Regions from separate parts of the Peribacillus sp. TH27 genome, predicted to be linked through region 2. Evidence: riboswitches for the same ligand, from Rfam matches in the RefSeq annotation. Region 2 holds a riboswitch; each other region holds the start of a gene.
The links. Region 2 has a riboswitch for glycine ahead of JFU24_RS01870 (amino acid permease). Riboswitches for the same ligand answer to the same signal wherever they lie in the genome.

Region 1 (8,240 bases), 2.4 Mb from region 2:
GCTAGGGCTTTGATAAATAATGCTGTTGATAATTGAATATAGCGAACGAATGTTCTAAAATGAGGGAACAGAACGAGAGTGAGGTGTATCGAATGGCTTTGTAAGAGAATATAGTAAAATGACTAGAAAGCTTTAAAATGGAGGATTAGAACAGATGGATGAGAAAAATCAAGACTTATTAGAATCAGATCTCAGCGTTCAAAATTCCGGGGCTTCCTCTGACACAATTCATAGTGACCTTCTTGCAGCAAAGGAACTTGTTTATAGCCCGTGCAGGTTTGAGTTCTCACAACCACTAATAGAAGCACAAAACGCTGAATATGGAGCCTATATATTCAAGTTGAATACCCTTTCCATTAGATTTCGTGTGGCTAAAATCACACCTACAAAGGTTGGACAATTTGTGACTTTGTGGGAGAGAATTGGGGATGGAGCGATTCAACCATATGACATATCAGATCCAGCTGATTTGTTTGTTATTAGTACTCGCAAAGGTAATAACTTTGGTCAGTTTGTATTTCCAAAAGCGGTTTTATTGGATCAGAATATAGTATCTAATAAAGGTAAAGGTGGTAAACGAGCAATACGCGTTTACCCACCTTGGGACAAGCCTACTAGCCGTCAGGCACAAAAAACTCAGATATGGCAGCTAAAATATTTCATAGAGATACCTATAAATACACCAATAGACTGTGTTCGTGTTCAAATGCTTTACAGTCCAAATCACGCAAGTCAATTAGAAAAATAATTATGGTCTCTATGGATTTGGGAATATGGTACGAAAGAGTTGTTAGCATTTGATGAATTATTATCAGTATCGTTAAACATAGGCATGAATAAAGGAATCTTTTTATCATTTCACGCCAGAAGACTCCCTCTTCAAGCGTGTGAAGGGCGAGAGCCCAACGGTAAGGGGGAGATGAATGGGGGTTGGCATAAGCCAAAGTAATCTTTTGACAAACATACGTTCGATTGTTAATAATAACTATAAGGGGGGTGAAACCAATGGTCGTAAACAAAGCTTATAAATTTCGAATCTATCCAACTAAAGAACAACTAGTTCTAATCAATAAAACGATCGGCTGCTCCCGTTTTGTCTATAACTTCTTTTTAAGCAAACAAAAGGAGAAAGATGCCTACTGGTATATTTGTGAAGAAATGAAGCAGAACGGCCAATTATCCTCTAATGAATGGAAAGGTTCTTTTCTGAATAAATACGCAACAATCAAAGAACTTCCAGCTTTAAAGAAAGAGTATTCTTTCCTGAAAGAAGTAGACAGTATTGCCTTACAGAAATCGGTGGAAAATTTAGCAGATTCCTATAGTCGATATTATAAAAAGCAAAACAAGTCACCACGCTTCAAATCGAAAAAGAATCCTATCCATTCCTACACGACTAAACATACGAATGGAAATATCGGAATGATTGGAAACAAAATCAAATTGCCAAAACTCGGTCTAGTTCGTTTTGCTAAAAGCCGCGAAGTCGAAGGGCGAATCATCAATGCCACAATCAGGCGGAACCCTTCGGGTAGATATTTCATTTCCGTTTTAGCGGAAACCAATGTACAAGTACTTCCTAAAACGAATCGTTCGTGCGGTGTAGATGTTGGCTTGAAGAATTTTGCTATTCTTTCAGATGGTACGGTCTATCAAAACCCAAAATTCTTCCGGACGGTCGAAAAGAAATTGTCCAAAGCACAACGGATTCTTTCAAGGCGACAAGAAATAGCCTTGAATCAAAATAAACCATTGGCTGAAACCAAAAACTATCAAAAACAAAAACGAAAAGTGGCTATCCTACACGAAAAAATTTCAAATGCCCGAATGGATTACTTACATAAAGTTTCTACCGAAATCATCAAAAACCACGATGTGATTGGAATGGAAGACTTGCAAGTGTCGAATGTGATGAAAAATCACAAACTAGCTAAAGCTATTAGTGAAGTGTCTTGGTACCAATTCAAAAAAATGTTGGAATACAAAGCAAAATGGTATGGTAAACAAATCGTGACCGTATCTAAAACGTTTGCTTCTAGCCAATTGTGTTCTAGCTGCGGTTACCAAAATAAAGACGTTAAACATCTGAATCTTCGTGAATGGGATTGTCCTTTTTGTTCTACTCACCACGATCGAGATATTAACGCAGGACTCAATCTAATGAATGAAGCCATAAGGCTTCTAACCGTAGGAACTACGGGGATAGCCTAATTAAAAATTGGCCGATAGGCTAATGTTCTTAGGAATCCCCCACTTCAATCAGACCGTAAGGTCGATAAGTGGTGGGTAGTTCAACGTATACTTACACGAATTTCTAGAGCTTCTTTTTTTTTTTTAGAGGATTTTGATTTCCTGAATCTGAAAGAAGTGAACCGCAGAATGACCCGTAAATTATTTCTTGTATCTTTCATCAGTACGATCTTTTGAAAACCATTTTATCTGTTGATTGCCAAGGCCCCTGCTGTCATTCATTACTCATGTCCAAAGAGAATAATAGACCGTTAGAGGGAAAAAAGACAAGAAAAAGAAGTGTGTATCCTTTATGGGGTATGGGATACATAACATGATAAAGGCTCAGTCTTTTGACTGAGCCTTTCGATTGTATAATTTACGGTGCACTTTTAATCCCCAAAAACCACAGTCAAAGAATTACTTCATATATCTTTAATAGATTTAGATTATTTTGCGGGATCTAACTGAACCGAGAGCTTTCTGAAAGCGAGACTTACAGTAATCATAACAAAGAAATTGACCGCCAAGGCAATGATTCCAACATTCAAATCTTTCGCTGCCTGTGGTAAGGATGGAAACATGGTACCTATGGTTGAATGACTAAGCGTAATGTAGGTTACGATGGCCAATCCGCAGATGATCCCGGCGATTGCTCCATATTTGTTGATGGTATTAGTTTTTTTCAGGCTAAAGAGAAGAGACGGAAATAACTGTGTGATAAGACTGTATCCCATGAGAATTAATGCTGACATCGTTTCCCCGCCGTTTAATGTAAAGTAGACTGCTATTAATGCAATAACAGGAACGAGGAACTTTGCTAATCTTACAACGTTCCGATCGGATACTGTAGGTGCAAATTCCTTATAGACGTTTTTCGCGAGCAGTGTAGCCACACTCATTAAAAGCATGGATCCCGGTACTAATGCGGTCAGCATTCCAGCTCCGCCGATTATGCCTATAAACCATGGATCAAAGGTCTCAATAGAAAGGCGCAGCAATGAGAGGTCTGCATCTGCCCCAACGAGTCCAGGCACTTTCAATATAGCAGTAAATCCTACAAAAAAGACAAATAACAACATGAGCGTATATAACGGACTGATTATAGCATTTTTACGAAATACTTTCCCGCTGCGCGCCGAATAGACAGCGCTGAAAACTTGGGGCCACATGTAAAAACCGAATACAAGCAATATTACCGTGGAGATAAACCATGAAACACTAAGCCCCTGTTCAGGAAGCTTTAGAAAACCAGGCTGGGCTGCATTTACGGCCTCAAACATCGGTTGAAAACCACCAAAGTAATGAATAGGAAGATAAATTCCTAAGAATCCTATAATCACGATCATCATGATATCTTTAATGACTGCTGTCCAAACTGAGCCGTGTATTCCAGAAATCATAACATAAATAGTAAGGCTGATTGCTCCCATCCAGACCGCGGTAGACATTGAAATTGCTCCATAAGATGCTTCTGAAACAATAATCCCTAATCCTTTAAGTTGCACGACAATCACTGGAATCATAGATACCACACCGACAAGTGCTGCCAGAATTCCTAAGCTTGGGCTCTTATACTTGCTTACAAAGAAATCAGATTGAGACATTAGACTATTTTCTTTGGCATATTTCCATATTTCCGGAAGAAGCCAATATGACAATACATAAGACAAAGTAATGTAAATAAGGACGTATAAAGCGGGTGCACCCTTACCATAAGCCCAGCCGCTGCCGCCAAGAAAGGAAAACGTCGTATAAATTTCTCCAGCCATCAATAGAAAGACGAATATAGCACCAAAACCACGGCCTCCAACCGTCCATTGTTCCAAATTCATGTCTTTTCCTTTTGAAGATCGAATACCTAAAAAGATTGATAAAAGTAAAAATCCTAAAATAATTAAGAGGGAAATATTCATTCCTGGTCACCTTCCCGATTTCTGGGGTCCAACTTATACATGATGCCCAAAATAACGGATGTAAGGACCACCCACATAGCCATCCAAAACATATTAAAAGGCATCCCTAATACATAAGGTTCTATTCTGTTAACAAACGGAAGAAATCCTAATATGCCTATAAAAGGAACTAGAGTAAGTATATATATAATCTTCATTAATCCAACCCCTCCATTCTAAGTGAAAAGTCATTCATATCGACTTACAGTACCTTACACTATTTTAATATAAAATTTACTGTGGCTGCATTATATATTTTAGTAGCGCTTCTCTGTGTTAGCAAAATAAATTGAAAAAAAGGAAGGGAGTGTCCCTTCCTTTTAATTCCTGCGACCATGAAAAATAGCTACTTTTTTTTCTGATAATTATAGAGTACGAGTAGAAGAATGAACCAGATTGGCGTCATTAACAGTGAAAGTCGTGTAGCTTCAGCGAATAGCATAACGATTAGGATGAACAGAAATAATCCTAAAATAACGTAATTGATAAAGGGTGTAAAAGGAGCTTTGAATGTAGATTGGGCTCTCAAGTCCGGACGTTTTTTCGTATATTTGATATGTGAAATCAAGATGATGCTCCAAACCCAAATAAAACAGATGGCACTGATTGTAGTTACTATTGTAAAGGCCTGTTCAGGTATCATTTTGCTTAGCAATGCCCCTACGGAGACGACGATTGCCGATGTAACCAAGGCATTACTTGGAACAGCATGTTTATTTAATTTTGCTAATTTTGCAGGAGCATCGTTATTATTGCTTAATGTATAAAGCATACGGCTTGTTGAAAATAAACCGCTGTTGCCGGCAGATGCAGCGGATGTCAGGACAACAAAATTGATAATCCCTGCAGCGATTGGAATGCCGATTAGTGTAAAGACTTCTACGAATGGACTGCTTGATGCATCCAGCTGTGTCCAAGGATTGACGCATAGAATGACGAGTATGGCACCTACATAGAAAAGTAAAATTCGGACCGGGATTTTATTGATGGCTGATGGTATATTTTTTTTCGGGTTAGCTGTTTCTGCTGCAGAAACACCAATTAATTCGACCCCTACAAAGGAGAAGACAACCAATTGTAAAGATAGCAGGAAGCCGGATACGCCGTTCGGAAACATGCCTCCGTGGCTCCAAAGGTTGGTGAGTGAAACGGTTCCTGTATTGGTTTTAAAGCCAATGACTAACAGGATGATGCCTACAATAATCAAGGCAATAATCGTGATGACTTTAATGAGCGCGAACCAGAATTCAAGTTCTCCAAACAATTTAACCGTCAATAGATTCAATCCTAACAGAATGACTAGGCATGCAAGAGCTGGTATCCATTGAGGGATATCGAACCAATATTGCATATAGACACCAACCGCAATGATATCGGCCATGGCTGTCATGATCCAACAGAACCAATAGGTCCATCCGGTTACGAATCCAGCCCACGGCCCGATATATTCGGTAGCGAATTCGGTGAATGACGTATAACCGGCGTTGGATAAAAGTAATTCCCCTAAAGCCCTCATAACAAAAAATAAGGCAATCCCTATAATAAGATAGGAAAAGATAATGGATGGGCCTGCTAATTGGATGGCTTTACCGGATCCAAGAAATAAACCGGTACCAATGGTTCCTCCTATTGCAATTAATTGTATATGGCGATTTTTTAAATCTCTTTTCAATTCCTGTTTAGCCAATTTGAGCATCTCCCGTTGTATATGATCTTAGTCGTGTGGAGCGTTATTCCACATTCCGTGTAGCTCGTTGTTTTCACCTCGCTTATGCCATTGAATGGCAATATCTTGGATTTTGGACAATAAAAAAAGAGATTGGATACTACCAATCTCGTCAGGTTTAAGAATAACAATTCATCATTCGTTACTCTTCTGTCCTTTTGCCTGAGATTGTGAATCCTTCGGCGCTGTACTATGTACAGTCTCTCCAGAAGCTGCTCCTGCTATAGTGTGATCCATAGCATTCAACGCTTGCTAGTATGCGGTTGTAATAAATGTCCGTTTGTAGAAGAATTGAATCTTCCTTCGGTCATTTGTCATTATACTTAAATAACGTCAATATAATATTGGAATTCTATCATTGTTTATTCTATAGGTCAATATGGAAATTGGAAAGTTAGCGAGTAATGTAGTTGGTATATATCAACTCTTTAAAAATAGTGATTGGAAAAGCCATAATGACTGTAGCTGATAGTTAACGGGTACACTTTAAAATCAATACAAAAAACAACAACAAATTTTGTGGTTATCGTTCCTCAGAAAAGTAGACTTCGTTTAAGCCTTAATTTTCCTTTTGGTGATATATATGAACCAAAAAGAAGCTGTAAGGGATGTTACAAACCCCTCGTGTCATTATTGGTATTTCACAATATTGTAGCTTTTCTAGGTGGTTTTTTTCTAAACAATTCATACCATAGAACTGGCATTTTAATCGCGACCGTTTTCCGAATAGTGTGATAATATTTAGGTAAAAAGGTGAAGGGAATTAGGGATGCTATGGCGATAAAGACAGTATCAATTGTTGGATTAGGAGCACTGGGCATTTTATATGGACATCATTTATCAAAGGAAATGCCGAAGAAGAATGTGAGGATTATTGCGGATACAGCTAGAATAAAGAGATATGTCCAGGATGGGGTTTATTGCAATGGTGAGCTTTGTGACTTTCATTATGTAACGCCTGAAGAAATATGCGAGCCTGCAGATTTGATGATTTTTACTGTTAAATTTAGTGGATTGGAAGATGCTATTGAAGCGGTGAAGAATCAAATTGGAAAACAGACGATTATTATTTCTGCTTTGAATGGGATCACAAGTGAAGCGATTATTGGTGAGGCGTATGGAAAGGATAAAGTCTTATATTGTGTTGCGCAAGGTATGGATGCTGTTAAAGAAGAAAATAAGTTGACATACGACCATATGGGCATACTCTGCCTTGGTGAGCGGGAACCTGGATTGGTTTCAGAAAAGGTTCAGCAGGTGGCAGATTTTTTTGAAAAAATGAAGGTCCCATATGAGATAGATACGGATATGTATAAGCGGCAATGGGGGAAATTTATGCTGAATGTTGGTGTTAATCAAACTGTTGCTGTCTATAAAAGTAATTATGGTGAAATTCAACGAAAGGGTCATGCAAGAGAAATGATGATTTCTGCCATGAGAGAGGTTATCGTTCTGTCAGAGAAAGAAGGAATTCATTTAACGGAAAGAGATCTGGATTATTGGTTAAGTGTATTGGATACATTAAGCCCAGAAGGAAAGCCATCCATGGCTCAAGATATCGAAGCTCGACGTTACAGTGAGGTTGAGTTATTTGCAGGTACGGTATTAAAATTAGGTGAGAAATACGGAGTGCCTACACTTGTAAACAAAGAGTTATATGAACGAATTGAATTTCTCGAAAGTCAATATAATTTCAACTAAAGTTTGACTTTTTTCTATGATAACTCCCTCACCTTGCTCTAGAACAAGGCCATTTGAACTGAGCTCAGTCTTTAAAGACTGGGTTTCCTTTGGTTGTGTTAAATTCCCTACTTTATCTTATTAGGGTCATGTTATTTTATTGATTTCTTAAAATACTAATATATCTAATATCACTTTTAGTGATTGAATTTTTTTATACTGTTTAGTGTTTCTTCTAGAAATACATTTGTTTTTTTACAGAATATTTATTATTATAAGATAAGATTATAAATTATGCGATATGAAAAAGAATTGGAACTTTTCAAATCTAATCTAAGTATGGAAAATGAATCAACAGTTGTTTTGATCTAAATTGGGAGTTAATTAGGGGCTAGAAAAAAACTTTAATAACCTTGTACGAAGTATAGTCGCTAATATTACATCTGGAGGAATTAATCATGTCAAACAAAGAATTAAAGAGAGGGCTAGAGGCACGTCATATTCAGATGATCGCTTTGGGCGGTACCATTGGTGTTGGGTTATTTATGGGATCAGCAAGTACGATTAAATGGACTGGACCATCTGTAATGCTAGCTTATGCTATCGCTGGTCTTTTTATATTTTTCATCATGCGTTCTATGGGAGAAATG
Region 2 (8,240 bases):
TCCTCCGTTTTATCTTTTCTTAGTTTCCTGAATATGTATAAAAATAGAGGCGATATCATAAAAAACACTTATGTAAATAATTATTCATTTAGAATATTTAGAGTATTTCAAAAAACGTATAGCGGTTGACGATTGTGGGAGAGTGCAATGTAGACAGCCACCGAAGGAGCAAGGTCCAAAAAAAACCTTGGAACAAATCTCTCAGGTATAAGAACCACAATGGGACGCAACTCTGGAGAGCGCGTTTATAAAACGCCACCAAAGAGGAAGACTCTTTTTAGCATAGAGTTAAACTCTCAGTTAAAAGGACAGAGAAGGGAATGTTGCCAACGTTATCACTTTAAATGTTTTTGTTCTGGTTTGAATTGTACACCAAAACAAGGGAAGTTAAGTGACTAAAACTATTAAGCACATTAAAGATAACTTCGGTATTGAATTGGAGGTTTTTCTTTATGATTTCCAATAATAATGATTACGTAAACAGAGGATGCTTTTATCTAGAAAGCATCCTCTGTAGTGTATATTTGAAAGGTATAAGTAGTTTGTAAAAGTACACTATTATGAACGGTGTTTATCGACTGTAAAAAGCAATCTACTCCTATTCAATTCACAATTCACTTGGGGTACTAGGGGCATATAATTTATGAACTGTCAGAAAGCTCTATCTCTATATTTAAAATTCTGAAAATAAAGTTTTTTCAGATATTTATTGAAATTTCCATTAGAACCATTTATTATACAACTGTTAATGCGATTTTATATCAGCGGATGATAATTGTGGGAGAGACTAAACGCATTGTTTAGCACCGAAGGGGCAATTCCCAAAAAAATTGGGTATGAATCTCTCAGGTAAAAGGACCACAATAGGACGCGTCTCTGGAGAGAGCTATGAGCCACCAAAGGAGTTAAACTCTCAGGTAAAAGGACAGAGGAAAGATAGGAGAACACCTATCTTTCCTATGCCCTTTTTATGCTGGGAAAGATAGCACAAACGAAAAAAGGAGGATTGTGCTATGAAATTTATTAAAGAATGAGTCTTTCTATTCAATTTTCCTGACTACAACTTTTACCTTAGAGAGAATCTGCAATAGGTTGAATGCAATACCTTTATCTTTTCAAAGGCTTGGTAGATTATGTCGAGGTTTGCACCAGAACCAGAATATTTATCAGCAACATATTGAGTAATATTATATTAAAATTGTAAGCGTTTTCTTTGTTGGGTTGAATAATAATATGTCAAAATTTTATCGGAATATTATTATTCAATTATCTGGAAATTAGGGAGTGGGAAATCATATGCAGGAACAAAAATTGTCGAGAGGCCTAAAAAACAGGCACGTACAACTAATCGCTATTGGCGGGGCAATTGGAACGGGATTATTTCTCGGAGCAGGAAAATCTATTCACTTAGCAGGACCATCGATTTTATTTGCTTACATGATTACAGGCGTAATTTGCTTTTTAATCATGCGCGCTCTTGGAGAACTACTCTTAACCAATTTGGAATATAATTCTTTTGTTGACTTTGTAAAAGACTATTTAGGTAATATGGCAGCATTTATCACCGGTTGGACCTACTGGTTTTGCTGGATTTCAATCGCAATGGCCGACTTAACAGCAGTTGGTCTTTATACCCAGTATTGGTTTCCCTCCGTACCACAGTGGATGCCAGGTTTAATTGCGCTTGTCATTTTGCTATTTATGAATCTAGCAACCGTAAAACTTTTTGGCGAAATGGAATTCTGGTTTGCATTAATTAAAGTTATCGCTATTCTAGCACTTATAGTTATCGGTATTTTCATGATTATTAAAGGCTTTTCCACAGATTCAGGCGCAGCCAGTTTCACGAATCTATGGAGCCACGAAGGTATGTTCCCAAATGGAATAAATGGATTTATCCTCTCATTCCAGATGGTAGTGTTTGCGTTTGTTGGTATTGAACTTGTAGGACTTACAGCAGGTGAAACAGAAGATCCAGAGAAAGTTATCCCAAAAGCAATCAATAATATTCCTATTCGGATTATAATTTTCTACATTGGCGCACTTATTGTCATTATGAGTGTTTATCCGTGGAACGCAATCATCCCATCGGAAAGCCCATTCGTCCAAGTATTCGTGGCTGTTGGTATCGCTGCAGCTGCTGGTATCGTCAATTTTGTCGTCCTAACATCGGCTGCTTCGGCATGCAACAGTGCAATCTTCAGTACAAGCCGGATGGTATACTCACTTGCCAAAGATAAAAATGCACCTGTGCCATTTGCAAAACTTAATGCCCGTAAAGTACCTTCCAATGCACTGGCCTTTTCAACTGTCGTCATTCTAACTTCCGTTGTTTTGAACTATTTAATGCCAGAAGGAGTATTTACGTTAATTACAAGTATTTCTACAGTATGTTTCATCTTTATTTGGGGAATTACTGTCATCAGTCATTTGAAATACCGCAAAACAAGGCCAGATCTAGCGAAAATGAACAAATTTAAATTACCACTTTATCCAATTTCTAATTACTTGATCCTTGCTTTCCTAGCTTTCGTACTTGTTGTGCTTGCACTTGCGGAAGATACTCGTGTTGCCTTGTTCGTAACTCCTGTTTGGTTTATTTCGCTGATTGCGATTTATAAGATGCAGAAAACGAAGGCAAATCATGCGGATCAGGCGAATCAGAAAGAGGTAGCGGAAAATTAAGAGGCTACGGACAAAAGTCAGGGACCTACTATTAACTTTATCAAAATAGTCAACTTGCAAAAAACGATGATACAAGCGACTCGTGAGTAACCTGGATGACCATATGTGACATTCATAAAGTAAGAATTTTCAAAAAATAATGTTAACGCTTACAAGAAAATCTTGACATTCTTATTTCCACCAATTATTCTAAATATAATAAAAATTCAATATGAGCGAATGACGGTTGTGGGAGAGTGCAATGCGACACGCCACCGAAGGAGCAAGTTCCAAAAAGACCCTTGGAACAAATCTCTCAGGTAGATGGAACCACAACTGGACGCACCTCTGGAGAGCGCGTATAAAGTAGTACGCCACCAAAGGGGAAAGGCCCTATTAATATAAAAGGGTTAAACTCTCAGGTAAAAGGACAGAGAAGGGTAGAGAAAGCTAAGCTAAGCTACCCTTCTCTGTTCTTTTTTGTGCGCAAAAAAGGGTAGTGTTTCGTAGTCACTAGCTATGCAACAAACCTTTAATACAAAAATTTTCAAGGGGGAGTACAAATGAGTTTACAGCAAAATGATTCAATCATTTTTCAAGCTATCAGAAACGAGCAAAATCGTCAGCATCAAACCTTAGAGTTGATTGCATCAGAAAACTTCGTCAGCCAGGATGTATTAGAAGCAATGGGAAGTGTAATGACGAATAAATATGCAGAAGGTTATCCAGGAAAACGTTATTATGGCGGATGTGAATTTGTAGATGTGGCAGAACAAGCAGCTATTGAGCGCTTAACAAAGCTGTTTGGTGCCAAATATGCAAATGTTCAGCCTCACTCGGGTGCACAAGCAAATTTCGCAGTATTTTTCGCACTACTTCAGCCTGGTGATAAAGTAATGGGAATGAACCTTTCACATGGCGGCCACTTAACTCATGGAAGTCCAGTCAGTGTTTCAGGAAAATGGTTTGAAGTTGTGTCTTATGGAGTTAGAGAAGATACCCAATTAATTGATTATGATGAGTTGGAAGCTATCGCAAAGAAAGAAAAACCAAAATTGATTATTGCAGGGACAAGTGCCTACCCAAGAACCATTAATTTTGCACGATTTAGAGAAATTGCTGATCAAGTTGGAGCAAAACTTATGGTGGATATGGCTCATATTGCAGGGCTGGTAGCGGCCGGTCTTCACCCATCCCCAATCCCATATGCAGATGTTGTGACAAGTACTACTCATAAAACATTGAGAGGACCTCGCGGGGGTATCGTTTTAACAAACGATGAAGAGATTATCAAATCGATTAATAAATCTGTATTCCCAGGAATTCAGGGCGGCCCTCTCATGCACATTATTGCAGCAAAAGCGGTTGCTTTCAACGAAGCATTACAACCAAGCTTTAAGGACTATGCGAAACAAGTCATTGAAAATGCTGCAACACTTAGTGAAACATTAAAAAATGAAGGTGCAGCTCTTGTTTCTGGCGGAACAGATAATCATATTGTCCTTTTAGATTTACGTCCGTGGAATTTAACAGGAAAAGAAGCAGAGAAATTATTAGAAGAAGCAGGCATCACCGCTAATAAAAATACGATTCCATATGATCCGGAAAAGCCATTTGTTACCAGTGGTATCCGAATGGGAACAGCAGCATTAACAACTCGAGGCATGAAGCAGGATGAAATGGTGAAAATCGGTAAAGTGATTTCAGCTGTTCTAAAGAGTAAAGGGGATAAAGACGTTCTTGAGAAAGCAAAAGAAACAACCAAAGGAATTTGTGATATTTATCCGTTATTTCAACAACCAATTACTGTGTAAGAAAAAAGGGGGGGACACAATGGAATTTCAAAGTTGTTTTGACATAATAGGTCCAATCATGGTAGGACCGTCAAGTTCCCACACAGCCGGAGTCGTGTCAATTGGTAAATTCATCCATGAACTGTTAGGAGATTATCCAAAAGAAGTCAAAATTGTATTCTATGATTCATTTGCTGAAACCTATCAAGGACATGGAACAGATAAAGCACTGCTTGGCGGATTACTTGGAATGGATACTGATGATTCACGCATTAAAAACTCGTTGGAATGGGCAAAAGAAAATGGAATGCAGTACGAAATAGAATTTGAAAACTGCTGCGAGTATTTTGACCATCCTAACACAACAATCGTGACAGCAAAACGCGGCGATTGTGTAGTAAAGGTAGGCGGAGCATCACTTGGTGGTGGTTTATCCAAGATTTTCATGATAGACGACGATATGGTATCGATTCGACTCAGTGCAGGTGATGACTTTTCAGCTCTTGCTAGTTCATATCATCCAAGAAAGAAAGTAATGGACAAGGCTATATGATGGAAATCCAGACCATGAAAGAACTAAATGAAGCTTGTCAAAGAGAAGAAAAAAGCATTGGCGAAATCATGCTAATGATGGAAGCAGAAAAGTCAGGAAGAGACCAACAAGCTATTATCAGTATGATGGAAGAACGATTGATTAAAATGAAGGAAGCCGTTGATAACGGTATAAAGGATGCCACAACCGCACCGAGTGGAATTTCTGGCGGAGATGCTTTGAAAATGAATGATTACGTTCAACAAGGTAAATCTTTGTCAGGCAGCTATATAAGCAATGCAATGAGCTTTTCATTGGCAACTTCTGAAAGTAACGCCCGAATGGGGGTCATTGTAGCTACCCCAACTGCGGGTGCAGCAGGGATTCTGCCTGGGGTACTGTTTTCACTTCATAAAAATGATGGCACTCCTTATAAAGATTTAGTTATGGGGTTATTCACGGCAAGTATGCTCGGGCTTGTCATTGCGAACCGTTCTTTCATTTCGGGGGCTGCTGGAGGCTGTCAAGCAGAGGTGGGCTCCGCAACGGCCATGGCAGCGGGGACAATCGTTGAGTTAAAAGGTGGAACACCACTGCAAGCCGTGAATGCGACAGCCATTGCGATGAAGTCACTTTTAGGTTTGGTTTGTGATCCAGTCGCAGGACTTGTGGAAGTTCCTTGCATCAAGCGGAATGTGATTGGAACCTCAATTGCATTTTCAGCGGCCGACATGTCTCTAGCTGGGATTGAAAGCCGCATACCCTGTGATGAGGTAATTGAAGCCATGTATAAGGTTGGAAATGATATGCCAAGGACCCTTCGAGAAACGGCTCTTGGTGGCTTGGCAATGACAGAAACCGGTAAACAGGTGAAAGAACGTCTTTTTTGTAGGAAATCATGAATCATAATCGGGAGGTAGATCATGGGTACTGAAACAGCATTAAAGCAAACACCGCTTTTTGAAGTATATAAAAAATACGGAGCAAAAGTTATTGATTTTGGTGGCTGGGCTCTGCCAGTTCAATTTTCCAGCATTTTAGAAGAGCATGAAGCTGTTCGAACAGAAGCAGGACTTTTTGATGTTTCTCATATGGGAGAGGTACTTGTGGAAGGGAAAGATGCCGAGAGTTATATTAACTACCTTGTTACAAACGATGTAACAAAGCTTAGCATCAATCAAGCACAGTATACTGCAATGTGCTATCCAGACGGCGGAACAGTCGATGATTTATTAGTTTATAAATTAGGGAATGAAAAATATTTACTCGTTATTAATGCCGCAAACATTGAGAAAGATTACGAATGGATGAAGCAGCATGTAAAAGGAGAGATGGCGCTCCAAAATATTTCGGAAGACATCGCTCAGCTTGCCATCCAAGGTCCAAAGGCAGAAAGCATTTTGCAAAAGTTAACGGAAATAGATTTATCAGAAATTGGCTCTTTTAAATTCGCCCAACATGTCAACATCTCCGGGATTACCGACATACTTGTATCCCGTACAGGTTACACAGGAGAAAATGGATATGAACTTTATTTAGCAGCGGACAAAGCGGTAGTACTCTGGGAAAAGCTCTTAGAAGCAGGAACTAAGAATGGATTACAACCATGTGGACTTGGTGCACGGGACACGCTTCGACTTGAAGCACGTCTTGCACTCTATGGCCAAGAACTCAGTAACGATATCAGCCCGCTTGAAGCAGGAATCGGCTTTGTGGTAAAGACGAACAAAGAAAGTGACTTTATCGGAAAATCTGCTCTTACAGAACAAAAAGAAGCTGGATTAAAACGAAAATTAGTAGGGATTGAAGTAACAGGCAGAGGGATTCCGCGTCATGGTTACAAGGTAATTTCTCAAGGTGGAGAGGAAATAGGTATTGTTACATCCGGAACACAATCACCATCTTTGAAGAAAAGCTTAGGTCTTGCCTTGGTATCAGCCGACCAAGCTGAAGTGGGGACGCCGATAAAAGTGGAAATTCGTAATAAACTGATTGAAGCTGTTATTGTTAATGCACCATTCTACAAAAGATAAGTGGAAATATTTTAATAGAGTTATCGTGTAGTTTTTAAGTCGATTTCCGTTACTTTGCACGTAGACCGAAATAGACAACCTGTTATGAGTAAAATTGGTCTTTATTTTCTGAATTATGACAAAATTAAAAACGGAGAGGGAGAAAAAACAATGACAAAAGTAACATTAAGTTTACGATATAGCAAAGAACATGAGTGGGTGCAACAATTAGAAGGAAATCGTGTACGTATTGGAATTTCTGATTATGCACAAAAGGCGTTAGGTGATATCGTCTTTGTTGAAAATCCAGCGATTGATGATGAAGTAACTGTCAATGAATCGATGGGAACGATCGAGTCAGTTAAAGCAGTTTCCGAACTTTATTCACCTGTTTCAGGTACGGTAGTTACTGTAAACGAAGAGTTAGAAGGCGCTCCAGAGACGATTAACGAGCATCCATTTGAAGCAGGGTGGTTAGTCGAAGTAGAAATGTCCAATCCAGAAGAATTAGATTCACTTCTAAACGAAGATGAATATCAAGCATTTACTAATGAAGGAGAGGAATAATATGACAGCCACTTATAGATACCTCCCTGATACGAAACAGGACCAAGAGGAAATGCTCAAATTTTTAAATATTTCTTCTATAGATGAGTTATTTGAAGATATTCCAGCTGAAATTAGCCTGCAGGATGAGCTAAACATTCCAGAGGCGGTTCCTGAACCGCTTCTTTTGAAAAAAATGAATCAGCTTGCTACAAAAAACAAAAATGCAAATCATTACCCAACTTTTCTAGGTGCAGGTACCTATGATCACTATATTCCAAGTGTGGTAAATCATATGATTTCACGTTCCGAATTTTACACAGCTTATACACCCTACCAACCGGAGATCAGCCAAGGTGAATTACAAGCGATTTTTGAATTTCAAACGATGGTTTGTGAGTTGACAGGAATGGATGTGGCTAACTCTTCCATGTACGATGGTTTTACATCGCTTGCAGAAGCTGCATCACTTGCCGTTGCATCTACAAGACGTTCAAAAGTACTTGTATCCAAAGCGGTACATCCTGAATCCCGTGCTATTTTACATACAGTAGCTGGAGGTCCGGGATACACAGCTGAGGAAGTAAATCTTGCTGATGAGGTTACAGATTTAGGGAAGCTGCAAGAACAAATCGATAAGGACACTGCTGCCGTAATTGTTCAATATCCAAATTTCTTCGGTTCCATTGAGGA
Region 3 (8,240 bases), 4.9 Mb from region 2:
CGGAGGACTGGTTTTCTTGCAGCAAGCGTTTCATCCAGCCTTTTAATAACTGTTGTATGTGGCGCTTCCTGTACGATCTCCGGAGTTTCTTCCGCTTCCTTAGCTATCTGAATCATCGCATCAATGAACGCGTCGAGAGTTTCCTTTGACTCCGTTTCAGTCGGTTCTATCATCATTCCTTCTTCCACGTTCAACGGGAAGTAAATAGTAGGTGGATGATAGCCGAAGTCTAGTAATCTTTTGGCAATATCGAGTGTTCGGACGCCCAACTTCTTTTGCCGGCGGCCACTAAGCACAAACTCATGCTTACAATGGCGATTATATGGTAAATCAAAATATGGTTCCAACCTACGCATCATATAATTCGCATTGATGACCGCATTCTCCGTGACAGCCCTAAGACCATCAGGACCCATAGAACGAATGTACGTATAAGCCCTCACATTTATTCCGAAGTTTCCGTAATAAGGTTTAACTCTTCCGATGGATTGCGGGCGATCATAATCCAGCATAAATTGCTCATCTCGTTTGACCACGAGTGGTTTAGGCAAGTAGGGAATCAAATCCGATTTTACTCCGACAGGACCAGATCCCGGGCCACCGCCACCATGTGGACCTGTAAATGTTTTATGGAGATTTAAATGGACCACATCAAAGCCCATATCACCTGGACGGGCTTTAGATAGGACTGCATTAAGATTGGCTCCGTCATAATAAAGCTTCCCACCAGCATCGTGGACAAGTTTTGCCATTTCCAAAATATTCTCTTCAAACAATCCTAATGTATTGGGATTCGTCAGCATTAAAGCCGCTGTATCCGAACCTACCACGCGCTTTAAATCTTCAAGGTCAACTAAGCCATTTTCATCTGATTTTACCGTAATCGTTTCGAGCCCCGCAACAGTGGCGGAAGCTGGATTCGTACCGTGTGCCGAATCAGGAACTATCACTTTCGTCCGTGCTGTATCGCCGTTTGCTTCATGGAAGGCACGAATCATCATTAATCCTGTCCATTCACCATGTGCACCTGCTGCTGGCTGTAAGGTCACTTGATCCATCCCTGTGATTTCTGTTAAATGTTCTTGCAAGTCAAATAATAGTTCCAAGGCTCCCTGTACAGTCGCCGGATCTTGATATGGATGGATATGGGCGAAACCGTTAAAACGCGCCACATTTTCATTTATCTTCGGGTTATACTTCATCGTACAAGAACCGAGTGGATAAAAGCCCGAATCCACCCCGTGATTCCGTTTGGAAAGAGCTGTATAATGACGCATGATATCTAATTCCGATACTTCTGGAAGCTCAGCCTCTTCTTGACGGATGTATTCGGCAGGAAAAATCTCTTCAAGTGAAATTTCTTCAACATCCATTTCCGGTAGACTGTACCCTATTCGACCGGACGTACTGATTTCAAAAATGAGTGATTGATCTTGATTATTCATGTTGATCCCCCAATTCCTGCGCAAGTGCATCAATTTCTTCTTTTGTTCTAAGTTCTGTTACAGCCACAAGCATATGGTCTTTCAGCTGTGGATAAACAGTCCCTAAGTCGAAGCCGCCGATAATTTCTTTTTCAAAAAGACTTTGATTAATTTCTTGGTAAGATGCCGGCAGTTTAATGACAAATTCATTAAACGATGGTCCCTCAAACACCACTTCTATTCCTTTTTCCTTTATAGCTTTTTTCGCATAATAGGCTTTTTGAATATTATTCACTGCCATTTCTTTGACACCCTTTTTCCCAAGTGCGGTCATCGCAACAGAAGCTGCCAAAGCATTTAACGCCTGATTGGAACAAATATTGGATGTGGCCTTGTCACGACGAATGTGTTGCTCACGAGCTTGAAGCGTCAGCACAAATCCCCGTTTACCATCTTCATCCACTGTTTGCCCGACGAGACGGCCTGGCACTTTACGAACAAGTTTGTTCGTGACCGCAAAGTATCCGCAATGCGGTCCGCCAAAAGCTGCTGGAATACCGAATGGCTGAGCATCGCCTGTTACGATATCAGCACCAAGGGCACCTGGAGGGGTCAATGCACCTAGTGCAAGCGGGTTACTCGAAACGATAAACATGGATTTCACATCATGAATGATTTCTTCCATTTCTTTCAACGGTTCAATACGTCCAAAGAAGTTTGGATATTGCACAATGACTCCCGCAATATCGTCTTTCGCCAATTCCTTTAAGGCAGCTAGATCTGTCACACCATCTTTAAATGGAATTTCAATGACTTCCACTCGCTGACCTTTCGCATACGTCTTAACGACTTCTCTTGATTCAGGATGTACTGCCGCTGAAATTAGAATTTTCTTACGTCGTGTATGACCGGATGCAAGCATCGCTGCTTCCGCTAATGCCGTCCCTCCGTCATACATGGAGGAGTTGGCTACATCCATGCCTGTCATTTCACAAATCATCGTTTGATATTCAAAAATGGCCTGAAGCTCCCCCTGTGAAATTTCTGGCTGATAAGGGGTGTAGGCTGTATAAAACTCCGAGCGGGAAAGAACATGATCAACGATGACCGGTGAATAATGATCATACACGCCCGCACCAAGAAAGGAAGCATAGTTTTTAAGATCAGCATTCTTAGAAGCAAGTTTTGATAATTCTTTCATTAAGGCTGGCTCTGATTTAGCTGGTTTAATGTCATATTCGCCTTGAAAGCGGACACTTTCAGGAATATCGTTGAAAAGGTTCTCAACAGAAGGGACCCCTATTACCTCCAGCATTTGTTGTTTATCCTGCTCTGTCATGGGTAAGTAACGATGTTTCATCTTAATGACCATTCCTCTCTATTTACGTGGTTTTTTATAAAAAGGTGTTTGTATAATAACAGCTTTCAATCGTTTTGAACGAATTTCCACTTCGACTTCAGAATTCATCACCGAAAAGTCTTTATCGATAAGTACCAATCCTACATTTTTCTTCAATGTTGGTGATTGAGTGCCAGTCGTAACTTCACCAATGACTTTATCCCCACTGTATACCTTATAGCCATGACGAGGAATGCCGCGGTCAATCATTTCAATTCCGACAAGCTTACGTTGTGCCCCTTTTTCCTTTTGTTCAGTAAGAACGGCTTTCCCGAAAAAGTCGGCTTCCTTATCCACTTTAACCGCAAAACCAATCCCGGCTTCAATTGGGGTAATATCCGGTGAAAGCTCCTGTCCATAAAGCGGAAGTTTAGCTTCAAAGCGGAGTGTGTCACGTGCCCCTAAACCTATCGGCTGTATCCCTTCTTCTTTTCCTGCATCTAGAATAGCTCTCCAAAGGGCCGGGCCATTTTCACTGTTGCTATATATTTCAAAACCATCTTCACCCGTATATCCTGTACGTGAAACCATCGTGGAAAGCCCATTTATCAGGACATTTTCCTTGAATTTAAAAAAGCCAATTTCACTCAAAAGTGTATCATTAGATAGTTTTTGTAATATTTTCTCTGCCAAAGGTCCCTGCAGTGCCAACTGTGTATAATCGCTTGATACATCCGAAAGTTGGACATCCTCTGAACAATTAGCTTGTAGCCAGTTAAAATCTTTTTCTGTATTGGCGGCATTGACCACGAGCAGATAGTCGTCTTCTGCCTTTTTATAAATGATAAGATCGTCAACAGTACCGCCGTTTTCATAACACATAGCCGTATAAATTGCTCCGCCCTGTTTTAGCTTTGATACATCATTGGTCATCATTTTTTGTAAAAAGGCAAGACTCCCTGGGCCCTTCACATCAACCTCACCCATATGGGAAACATCAAATAAGCCAGCTTTTGTACGAACTGCTTCATGTTCGTCCTTGATACCCGAAAATTGGACAGGAAGTTCCCAGCCGCCAAAATCGATCGTTTTTCCTCCGTATTCACGATAAACCTCAAATAGTGGCGTTCTTTTTAAATTGGTCAAAAAATGACCCCCCTTAGATTTTTTAGATTTACTTTGCTCACTTTTCTAAAAGCTTCTTTCCATTTTGTCAGATCTTCTTATACTTCTCAGCCTGATTCATAATGTGGAAAAAAGGGCACAAAAAAGGACAGAGAAAGCCCTAAAGAGCTTTTTCTCTGTCCTGAAACCTGAAAGTTTACCTATATAATAGGTTTTCCCCTTTGGTGGCCGTCCTGCAACGAGCGGCGCTCTCCAGAGTTGCGTCCAATAAGAGTTCTTTTGCCTGAGAGATTCACTGCTAAGTTTGCTCCTTCGGCGCTACATTCGTAGTCTCTCCCCTTATCTTCACCCGCATATAAATGTGTCTCCACCAATTAGGAAAGTAATTAATCCTACTGATAGTTAGTAAAACCTCTGTGCATTTACAAAATGCTTTCTCTACCAACTCTCCTTAAAACTTCAGAACTTAATGAATGATCTCTAGTCTGTTAATCTGGGATAAAGTAAGAGGCGGTTGCCCATACTATGAAAAACATGAACTACATTCATCTTTTAAGCGTTTTGGGAAATTGGAATTTTCTAAATATACTTACATCCTACCTTAAGAAACTTTTCTCTGCAATATCTTTTACAGAGAAATATTTTTCTTACTTCACATATAAAATGTTCGGGTTTCAACCTTAAATAAGAAAATTATGATTTTAGAAGGAGTAGTTTCAATGAAAATTAATATATCCTTCAGTTCTGATTGGAATGACGAGTTTCTACAAAAGATGGAAAATGACGGTCCATGGGGTAATTGGGAGCTTTATAAATTGGCTGTTCAAATGGAAGAAAACCTCATTATTCCTGATTTTGAAGGTTTACAGGCACCCAAGCATCTTCCACAGCTCACCCCGCTTCCCCACCAATTGGAAGCGGCAAAGCAGGTAGTTGAAAAGATGAATGGAAAAGCCATTTTAGCTGATGAAGTAGGTCTCGGGAAAACAATCGAAGCTGGCTTGATTCTAAAAGAATATATGATCCGTGGTCTTGTTAAAAAAGTATTAATTCTTGTCCCCGCTTCACTTGTAAGTCAATGGGCTTTTGAATTGAATACCAAGTTTCATATTCCGGCTGTTGTTCAAAGAAAAAGCTATGTGTGGGAATCATGCGATGTTGTTATATCATCCATTGATACAGCGAAACGAGCTCCCCATCGAGATATCATTTTTAATCAGCAATATGACTTTATCATTATTGATGAGGCTCATAAACTTAAAAATAATAAAACGAAGAACTATGAATTTGTCCAAAATCTGAAAAAGAAATTTTGTTTATTGCTGACAGCTACGCCAATTCAAAATAAAGTCGAAGAAATTTTCCATCTTGTTTCGTTATTGAAACCGGGACACTTGGGAAATGCAACACTCTTTTCTGAGAAATATAAAGGCAAAGGCCGAAATGTTATTGAGGATGAGCACCTAAAGGAACTCGTCAACACTGTTATGATTCGGAACCGACGGGCTGATACTGGAATTGAATGGACAAAAAGGCAGGTGGAAACAATCATCATTGAATTTTCTCCAACTGAACAAGCCTTGTACGACGCTGTTTCCAAATTTAAGCCTATTTCAGATGGATCGAAGGGAAGTTCTTTTTCAGCACTCACCCTCCAAAGAGAAGCATGCAGCAGCAGAGAAGCCGTTTTTTATACATTGAAAAACATGAAAGCCAAATATGAACAGCCTTCCCCTGACTTTTTAGCAAAGCTAGATGAGCTGTTTGAGAAGGTAAATGAAACAGAACAAAACTCCAAGGCTGAAAAAGCTTTAGAACTCATCAAGAAAATTGATGACAAAGTGATTATCTTTACCGAATACAGAGCCACTCAGCTATATTTACAATGGTATTTACAACAGAATGGAATTTCCTCAGTTCCCTTCCGCGGCGGCTTTAAGCGTGGAAAAAAAGACTGGATGAGAGAATTATTCCAAAAGCAGATTCAAGTTTTAATTGCTACCGAAGCCGGTGGGGAAGGAATAAACCTTCAATTTTGCCACCACTTGATTAATTTTGACCTGCCATGGAATCCAATGAGACTTGAACAAAGAATTGGACGGATTCACCGACTTGGCCAGGAAGAAGATGTCATGATATATAACTTTGCAACGAAAAATACAGTTGAAGAACATATTTTGAAATTATTATATGAAAAAATCCATTTGTTTGAAAAAGTAATTGGTGAATTGGATGATATTTTAACGAAGCTGGATATTACCAACATCGAAGAATATTTAATTGACGTGGTCGGCGAGTCCCGAACTGAGGGTGAAATGAAAATCAAGATGGATAATTTTTCATCGATGATTCAATTCGCTCAAACTATGAAGGAAGGTGAGATTCATGCAGCAACAGGAAATTCATGATTTTTTAATAACTTTCTTTGAAGCTAATGATTGTGAAGTACTAGAGAATGCCCCATCCCATATCACTGTTCAACTGACGATTGAAATGGATAAAGAGTTAATGAACCGTCCCTTTTATTGGCATTATCTTGAAAAAACGGGCGGGATTCCAAACCCAGCCCAGATTACTTTCATTACTAATCCTGATCAGGCTCCACCCAATATGAAAGGAGAACGAATTCACTTTGGTTCGCCCCGTCTCCATCAAATTATCGAATCAACAAAAAGGCTGGCTGGATATACTAGACTTTTCGAGGATACACTCCCCTCAAATGGTCGCCATAATCCATTGTTCCCCTGGCTTACACTAAATGTTAAAATATCTTATCAATGTGATCGAAAAAAAGATACCTTTATGTCTGTTGGATTGAATTTAATCTCCGGGGAGATCATGGAAGGATTTCACAATCGTGTTTTACCGGTTAAAGTCACCCCAAAGATACCGGATTACTCCTTCACCCTCTCACCATTAATCATGCCAAAGAGTGGGTTAGCAAGACTTGATACATATATCCGAACCAGCTTCGAGAACGATGACCATTCTTGGGCGGAAGAAGCCATGGAGCGCTGGCAGAATGACTTAAATTTATTGGAGCATTTTTATAAGGATATGGATGAAAAAAGCGAAAGTTATTTCACTGAAAAACAGGCATTACAGGCCCAATATGAGCCAAATATCCTAATATCAATCATCAATGGCGGTTTATTTTACTTATCAGATAGAGCGTTAGGATAAATGGATCTATTTTTTCAGAAATGATTTCTCTACTACAACCGCCTAGCTAGGTTTTTCCTGACTAAACAAAAAAAAACAGATGTCCAAAAGCTTAGGACATCTGTTTTCTTTTTTTGATTTTTTTTCTTACAAACATCGACAAAGCGAAAGGGACAATACCAAACCAGTGGGACACACCAGTATTTTTATCCTCTTTCCGATGACGACGTTTTTCTTTCCGTTCTTTCTTGGTCAAATTAAAATATTCGACAAGCTGCTGTGTAAGATATTTGATATAAGCGTTAGTAGACATACAATATCACCCTAAATAAAGTATGCCCTGCTTATGCTTCTTTTATTCTTTCTAGTTTACCCGAGATGGTTACTATTTGGGCCTGCTTGTTGTATCGATGGTAAGTTCTCCACTTCCATTTAGGGGAAGCCTGACATTAGTCTAATCATTCCGTTCGATACCCCATTCACAGTCAGCCAAAAACGTTTTCATCCTTCCTGAATCCGCACCATCAGGTTGCCTTCATACGTGTTATACGGACTGTTTTTCTATCCATTCTACAACTCTACCTAACTCTTTGTCATATTGAATAATGATTCTACCAACTCGGTTATCTTTAGTCGAGGAAGCAAATTCAATAAAGGCATAACGGGCATCTTGTTTCGTTAATATATAATGGACATCACCATTGGGATATGAGATATCCCCCTGAAGGTTCTTCGGTATATCTTCACCCCATCCAGCTGTTACCTCATTAACGGCTAGATGCACTAAATGATCGGCCACAAGCGTTTCTTCCACTTCTTTATAAAATTTTTTATCGATGACAAATTGATCGATCATTAATATCGTGAACATGATAAAAACACTCGCTACAATCATGACCATCGGGAAAACGACCCCTTTTTGATTATTCATCAACTTTCGTCTCACTTTTAAAGAAAGGATGAAACCTGCGAATAACAGTATTCCCTGCTTTATCCGTTATATTTAACACAATGACGTTACCATCCTTCTCAACCTTAAATTTTGAAATGTTCTGCAGGATGACCTCATGACCTTTTCCATTCACTCGCCTGCGGAGCTTATCTTCATATTGTTCAATAAAAGATAACTGGTCACCTGAAAGTAAATATAATTTATTTTCTATTACATCCTGACTTTTAGCACCCCTGAC

Region 1: another riboswitch for glycine. It lies ahead of JFU24_RS13420 (amino acid permease); the one in region 2 lies ahead of JFU24_RS01870 (amino acid permease).
Region 3: another riboswitch for glycine. It lies ahead of gcvT (glycine cleavage system aminomethyltransferase GcvT); the one in region 2 lies ahead of JFU24_RS01870 (amino acid permease).

The regions. Positions count from the first base shown of each region.
Region 1 covers NZ_JAEKEV010000002.1:2,485,667-2,493,906, reverse strand. The annotation lists gene JFU24_RS13440 (MepB family protein) at 155-748, shown strand; gene tnpB (IS200/IS605 family element RNA-guided endonuclease TnpB) at 1,006-2,211, shown strand; gene JFU24_RS13430 (sodium:solute symporter family protein) at 2,679-4,145, opposite strand; gene JFU24_RS13425 (DUF3311 domain-containing protein) at 4,142-4,342, opposite strand; gene JFU24_RS13420 (amino acid permease) at 4,531-5,871, opposite strand; glycine riboswitch at 6,051-6,129, opposite strand; gene JFU24_RS13415 (ketopantoate reductase family protein) at 6,685-7,611, shown strand; gene JFU24_RS13410 (amino acid permease) at 8,049-8,240, shown strand, end outside.
Region 2 covers NZ_JAEKEV010000002.1:41,674-49,913, forward strand. The annotation lists glycine riboswitch at 126-227, shown strand; glycine riboswitch at 228-321, shown strand; glycine riboswitch at 769-871, shown strand; glycine riboswitch at 875-931, shown strand; gene JFU24_RS01870 (amino acid permease) at 1,297-2,685, shown strand; glycine riboswitch at 3,003-3,108, shown strand; gene glyA (serine hydroxymethyltransferase) at 3,228-4,478, shown strand; gene JFU24_RS01880 (serine dehydratase beta chain) at 4,498-5,010, shown strand; gene sdaAA (L-serine ammonia-lyase, iron-sulfur-dependent, subunit alpha) at 5,010-5,891, shown strand; gene gcvT (glycine cleavage system aminomethyltransferase GcvT) at 5,913-7,022, shown strand; gene gcvH (glycine cleavage system protein GcvH) at 7,173-7,568, shown strand; gene gcvPA (aminomethyl-transferring glycine dehydrogenase subunit GcvPA) at 7,570-8,240, shown strand, end outside.
Region 3 covers NZ_JAEKEV010000002.1:4,965,574-4,973,813, reverse strand. The annotation lists gene gcvPB (aminomethyl-transferring glycine dehydrogenase subunit GcvPB) at 1-1,445, opposite strand, end outside; gene gcvPA (aminomethyl-transferring glycine dehydrogenase subunit GcvPA) at 1,438-2,784, opposite strand; gene gcvT (glycine cleavage system aminomethyltransferase GcvT) at 2,803-3,909, opposite strand; glycine riboswitch at 4,063-4,146, opposite strand; glycine riboswitch at 4,150-4,237, opposite strand; gene JFU24_RS25355 (DEAD/DEAH box helicase) at 4,608-6,296, shown strand; gene JFU24_RS25350 (YqhG family protein) at 6,274-7,071, shown strand; gene JFU24_RS25345 (YqzE family protein) at 7,163-7,363, opposite strand; gene comGG (competence type IV pilus minor pilin ComGG) at 7,595-7,981, opposite strand; gene comGF (competence type IV pilus minor pilin ComGF) at 7,974-8,240, opposite strand, start outside.